One region of the Psychrobacillus sp. FSL K6-1464 genome, then DNA from elsewhere that is predicted to be linked to it. Evidence: predicted binding sites of a transcription regulator. Region 1 holds the regulator's gene; each other region holds the start of a gene.

Region 1 (2,283 bases):
CATACTTTAAACGGTAAAAAGTACGAAACCTTATATGCGCATCTAAAAACTATTACTGTGAAAGTGGGACAAAGTGTTAAACAAGGTCAACAAATAGGTATTAAAGGGAGTACAGGAAATAGTACAGGTATCCACTTACATTTTGAAATTCACATACCATCTTACGATGTAGGTCAGCCAAATGCGGTAAATCCTTTAAAGTATATAAGTGAAATAAATGTCACTGAAGTTCAGAAACTCTTAAATTCAGCAGGTTATAAATTGATAAATGACGGGATAGAGGGACCATTAACTATTTCGGCTATTAAAGACTTTCAAAAGAAAAAGGGCTTAACAGTTGATGGGGTAGTCGGAACAAAGACTTTAGCTGCCCTCAAGAAGAAGAAGTAGTATTACTAGTTTACCAAAGCTACTAATTACTTATGTATAAAAATAAAACCCCTCAACCATTAAGGTAAAGGGGTTTTTCGATGATTTCAACGAAAATGTCCACTTTTCGTTGAAATATGATATCGGCTCTTTGTTATCTTACGTTTACTTGTCTATATTGTCAAGTTCGACAAAACTATTGAATATTACGGTAAACTCCAACTACTTTTCCAAGTATACTAACTGAATTTACAATGATAGGTTCCATGGAAGAATTTTCGGGTTGCAGACGGAAATAGGACTTTTCCTTGAAGAATCTTTTAACTGTTGCTTCATCTTCATCAGTCATTGCGACAACAATATCGCCATTATTGGCAGATTGCTGTTGTTTTACAACCACATAGTCACCATTTAATATTCCAGCCTCTATCATACTATTACCCATAATCTCTAACATAAATAAATTATCATCTGCAGTTCCAAATGTTTCTGGAAGTGGGAAGAATTCTTCTATATTTTCAATTGCTGTAATAGGGATACCAGCAGTAACTTTACCGATCAACGGTACATGAACCACATTGTGTTTTTCAGCAACGCTGCCCAAGCCATCCAGAATCTCAATAGCGCGTGGTTTTGTTGGATCTCTCCTAATTAAACCTTTACTTTCCAGTCGTGCTAAATGTCCATGAACAGTTGAACTAGATGCTAAGCCCACAGCTTCTCCAATTTCTCTAACGGATGGTGGATAACCTTTTTTACGAACTTCTTCTTTTATAAAAGCAAGTATATCTTCTTGTCTTTTAGATGCTTTTTTCATATGTTCACCTCTTTTTGAATAATTATCTCTATCCTTTTCTATCTTAATAATAGTATAACAGGGGAAGAACAGTAATGCAAACATAGGTTCTAATTATTGTTGACAAAAACAAACGTTCGCATTAATATTAAAATATACATTACGAACACACATTCTATTAGGGGGATTTTAAATGACCTGGATGAAAGAAAATTACTTTTTAACAATATTTGTAGCATGCAGTATTGCATTTACAATGTTTATAATAATCTCGAATTCTTTTTCGACAGACGAGAGCCAACATATTAATATAGAACAAGGAGATTCTTTGTGGGCTTTAGCACAAGAATATGGAACGAATGAAGATAAGCTAAAATGGATCGATAAAGTAATTGCGATGAATAATTTGCAAGACGGTCATATTAAAGCGGGGGAAGTTATTATTATTCCAGTCATTGAAAAAAGTTACCATTTCAATCATGATACGGAGATAGCGGGCGATACAAAGTGAAATCAGTTATATATTGTCGAGTGAGTACAGAAAAAGAGTCTCAAGAGACTTCATTAACAAGGCAAGAGGAAGAATTGATAGAATTTGCAAAACTAAATAATTATGAAGTTGAAAAAGTATTTTCAGATCAACATAGTGGATATGATATTGAACGCGAAGGCTTATTAGATTTACTTGACTATATTAAACAAAATGAAATTAAAGCGGTATTTGTACAAGATGAGACACGTATTGGCAGAGGAAACGGTAGAATGGCCGTTCTACATTTACTTCAAAAAACCAATACTTCGATTTATACGTTACAGGATAAAGGTGTCATTAATCTAAACGAAATGGATACTATGCTCTTGGAAATATTGGCGCTAGTGGAGGAGTATCAGCGGAAATTACACAACGCAAAAATTAAAAGAGGTATGAAAAAAGCAGTGTCTCAAGGATATAGACCTGAAAAAAACTTGAAAACAAGAGGTAATCCCGATGGAAGAGAGAGAATAGACGTGCCATTAGAAGAAGTAGTTAGACTTCGTAATGCTGGTCTTACCTATGAAGAGATTTCGATGACTCTAAAAGGTTTGGGGTTTAATATTAGTAAAGCAACTGTCCATCG
Region 2 (2,283 bases), 390 kb from region 1:
CCATTGTTTTTCCAAGCTTCCGTTCCTTCCATTTACTTTCTTCGAACAAGCTTAGTTGCATGGAGTATTCTGGTTCTAAATTGGTAATCGAGATGGATAATTTTCGAACAGGACGGCGATCATAAAATTCATCAAAAATTTGCTCACATACTTTATAAATCGTCATGGTGGCGTTTGTCGGCTCATCAATAGAACGGGAACGATTAAATCCACCGCCAAATTCCTCTTTACTATACCCAACAGATAGATGTATGGTTCTTCCAACCATTTCCGCTTCACGTGCTCGTCTAGCTACGTCCTCGCACATTTCCAAAACGACTGCCATCACTTCTTTTTTACTACGATAATCTCTAAATAATATTTGTCCCTTACCATAACTAATCTGCCCTTCAGCAAGAGGTGCTCCGAGCTCGGATAGATCTACTCCCCAAGCATGGTAATACAGTTGGTTGCCCATTACACCAAACTTTTCCTCGAGTAAGGATAACGGGGTATTCGCCAATTGACCCACTTTAAAAATCCCCATATTGTTTAATGTTTTTTGAAGACGTGATCCTATCCCCCACATTTCAGTTAAAGGTGTTACCGGCCACAACTTTTCCTGAATATCTTCATATGCCCATTTAGCAAAGCCACTTTTTTTCGCCTCCAGGTCGAGTGCCAACTTAGCCATAAGCATGTTTGGCCCCATACCCACTGCACATGGCAACTGAAATTGAGCATATAATTCGTCTTGTATACGTTTTATCGTGTTTTCAATAGGTCCCCAAAGCTTTTCTGTTCCGCCAAGATCTACAAAACACTCATCGACACTATACACATGAATGGACTCATGTGGGACGAACTGATGTAAATAGCGTGTAATTTCCATCGATACTCGAACGAAAAACTCCATTTTAGGTTCAATAAGATGTATGGAAGGGTGATCTGGTATTTCAAACAAGCGAGTTCCAGTCTTCACACCAAACTGTTTTTTCATAGGTGGAGATGCAGCAAGCACGATACTTCCTTTTTGCTCCAAATTTCCGATGACTGCAATCGGTGTAGTCGTAACATCCAGGCCAGCATCTGCTGCTGCACAGCTCGCAAAAAAACTTCGTATATCAATACATATAATTTTCCGGTTTTTTAGTCCTTCATACATAATATTCACCACTCTCTTTCGGAACGTATGTTCTTTATAGTATATTACAAACAAACGTTCTTATTCAATGGTAAAAAATTGGGTAGATAGGCAAAAAAACGTTGTACTATTCGCTTTCTCCTTTTATTTCTCCTCGTTTAGCTCATTGATTTTTTGAATGGCATCATTGACAGTCTGGACTCCGATAACTTCTATTGGAAGATTTAATGATTCCACTACTTCATTGGCTTCTTCTAAATTTCCAAGAGGGAGAATTATATACGGGAGATTTATTTTATTTGCACTTAGAACTTTTTCTTTTACTTGACCTATTTCTATTACTTCCCCAGTTTTACTGATAGCTCCTGTCACACCAATTGTTTTTACATTTTTAACTTCCTCTTGTTCTATTAGACTGGATAATACGAGAGCCAAACCCGCACTGTTCCCATTTACATTATTTCTAGATAAAAATTCATCAATTGCTATATTACTCGTACTTAAATACGCATTTACATTCATGGACATCTGGTGAACATAATCTACTTCTAAATTGATACCAATCAATTGAATAAGTGCTATAGTTTTATTCGCATAGCGATGGATATTAGTAACTTGGTTTATATCAAAAATCATGGAGTGACTGTTAAGCTCTAAAAAATCTTGTTCTTCTAAGCCTTCCTCCAGTAGTACCTCGGTCGTATTTACACCCAACACGTAGATTCCAGAGCTTTTTACTAGTTCTTCTGGTGGATGATAAGATGATACGACATACCGGTTCCCTTCCATTGAAATCAGTGGTACTTCATATATCAATAAAAGAAACGAAGCGATAAAGGAAAATAGGAAGATATGTTTTAACGTGTTTGTTTTCCTAATTCCTAATAAATAAAATGGCCACAATATAACGAGCAATGCCAGGATGTTGCAAAAGAAAAAACTAGAAATATAATCGAGGAGAAACAAATAGAGCTCCGCATAGTAAACAAAAATTGTCATTACAAACGGAAGTATTTGATGCTTGTTTGTTGATTCAATTATCTTGATCACCGATCCTTCCGATACATACTCTTATACTAATTCGATTAGCTACTAAAAAAACCTTCCTATTGAATCCACAATTTCTAGGAGTCTTACCAAAGTTAAGTGCGGTGCTTGCG
Region 3 (2,283 bases), 1.3 Mb from region 1:
GGTACCCCTATGTATGCGATGAAAATAGGAAACGGCAAAAAGGAAGTTCTACTAGATGGTTCTTTACATGCTCGAGAGCATATGACGACAAACGTTGTAGTTGAAATGATTGACACATATAGCATTCATTACAAAAACAAATCTGTTTATGGTGGATATAATGTTCGTGAGACATTGGATCAAACTGCTATTTGGTTTATCCCCATGATGAATCCTGATGGTGTAAAACTTGTTCAATCTGGACCAAAATCTTTAAAAAATGGGGCACTTGCTACAAAGATAAATGGAAGTACTAATTTTAATCGGTGGAAATCCAATATTCGTGGAGTAGATTTAAATGATAACTTTGCGTCTGGTTGGGATAAGATTACCGGCGGTCATAAGAAACCTGCATATATGGCATATAAAGGACCTAGTGCTTTTAGTGAACCAGAGTCACAAGCATTTCTAGATTTCGTCAAAAAACATAAATTTAAAACGTATATTTCGTACCATTCTTCAGGTCAAATTATGTACTGGTTTAACTATCAAAAGCATGCAGAATCCAAGCGAGATCAAGCATTGGCAAAAACATTATCAAAGCTCACTGGCTACAAAGTAATGCCTCCTCAATATTTGCAGGGTTCAGGGGCATCTGCTGATTGGTTTATCCAACAAACGAAAATGCCAGGTATCACATTAGAAATTTCTCCGTATGTAGGAGATATTCCTGTGCCTTTATCGAAGTGGGATGCTATCTGGAGGCAGAACAACAAAGTAGGCTTATATTTAGCGCAAGAAGCATCTAAAAGATAATAATGGAATTAACAAAAGCATTTTTATAAACGGTTAGGAATAGTAATAAATGTTCCGAAGGATGTTTATTTGTCCTATTAAAAGTAAGATATTGAATACTCTATTGGAACTGTTTATAAGGGAAGGTCCACCACGAAGACTCCAGTGGGAATAGCTTGAGCTGAAGACCCCGCAGGAAAGACATTGCTCGAACTTTGTTTGACCAATGTCTTTGCGACGAGTAACCGCAGGAGCATATGTTTTCGTAGTGACGAGGAGGCTGAAGCCAAGCCCACGGAAAGCGAAGTGGTGGGCCTTGCCGAGTTTAATATTAAACTCTATATACCTAAAATTGAGTTTGTCACAGTCTGAAGCCACTGAAAACAGTGGCTTTTGTGATAGATAAAAAACGTATGTTCGTTTTATTAGGAAACAAAAAAAGAGTATGTTAAACTGAAATTATTCAAAAAATGGGAGGCTTATGTATGGAACAAATATTCGAATTACAAGCTCCGTATGAGCCAGCGGGAGATCAAATCGAAGCGATAAAAGAACTAGTTGCGGGTGTTAAAGAAGGAAAAAGATATCAAACCTTACTAGGTGCGACAGGTACTGGTAAAACATATACTATTTCAAATGTTATCCAACAGATAAACAAACCAACGCTAGTGATGGCACATAACAAAACATTAGCAGGTCAATTATATAACGAATTTAAAGAGTTTTTTCCTAACAATGCGGTTGAGTACTTTGTAAGTTACTATGATTATTTTCAACCAGAAGCGTATGTTCCTTCAACCGATACATTTATAGAAAAAGACTCCAGTGTCAATGAGGAAATAGATAAGCTTCGACATTCTGCAACCTCTTCATTATTCGAAAGAAAAGACGTTATTATTATTGCGTCTGTATCCTGTATTTACGGATTAGGGAATCCAGAAGAATATAATGAAATGGTCGTATCGCTAAGAACGGGAATGGAAATTGAACGCAATCAGTTATTACGTAAACTCGTCGACATTCAATATGAACGAAACGATTTAAACTTCGTACGTGGAAAGTTTCGTGTTCGCGGTGATGTAGTAGAAATTTTCCCCGCTTCACGTGATGAAAGATGTCTTCGTGTAGAATTTTTCGGAGATGAGATTGATCGGATTCGTGAAGTTAACGCACTTACGGGAGAAATTTTAGGAGAACGAGATCATGTTGCTATCTTTCCTGCATCCCATTTCGTTACTCGGGAAGAAAAGATGAAGCTAGCGATAGCTAATATTGAAAAAGAATTGGAAGAACAGCTGGCTTACTTACGCAGCGAGGATAAGCTGTTAGAAGCACAACGATTAGAGCAGCGTACAAGATATGATTTAGAAATGATGGAAGAAATGGGCTTTTGTTCAGGCATAGAAAACTACTCCCGCCATTTAACTTTAAGAGAGGCTGGAGCAGTTCCATATACATTACTAGATTATTTTCCAAAAGACTTTTTACTCGTAGTAGATGAAAGTCACG

The links. Region 1 encodes LexA, which represses DNA repair genes until DNA is damaged. Its sites were predicted from a motif close to CGAACATATGTTCG; they were not measured.
Region 2: a site for LexA is predicted at 1,192-1,205, ahead of MKX39_RS09195 (Y-family DNA polymerase). Genes of this name have one in related genera too.
Region 3: a site for LexA is predicted at 1,181-1,194, ahead of uvrB (excinuclease ABC subunit UvrB). Genes of this name have one in related genera too.

Annotation. Positions count from the first base shown of each region.
Region 1 covers NZ_JBBOOP010000001.1:1,475,203-1,477,485, forward strand. The annotation lists gene MKX39_RS07180 (peptidoglycan DD-metalloendopeptidase family protein) at 1-390, shown strand, start outside; gene lexA (transcriptional repressor LexA) at 566-1,186, opposite strand; gene yneA (cell division suppressor protein YneA) at 1,359-1,676, shown strand; gene MKX39_RS07195 (YneB family resolvase-like protein) at 1,673-2,283, shown strand, end outside.
Region 2 covers NZ_JBBOOP010000001.1:1,868,219-1,870,501, forward strand. The annotation lists gene MKX39_RS09195 (Y-family DNA polymerase) at 1-1,144, opposite strand, end outside; gene MKX39_RS09200 (S16 family serine protease) at 1,268-2,173, opposite strand.
Region 3 covers NZ_JBBOOP010000001.1:2,757,328-2,759,610, reverse strand. The annotation lists gene MKX39_RS13965 (M14 family zinc carboxypeptidase) at 1-795, shown strand, start outside; gene uvrB (excinuclease ABC subunit UvrB) at 1,260-2,283, shown strand, end outside.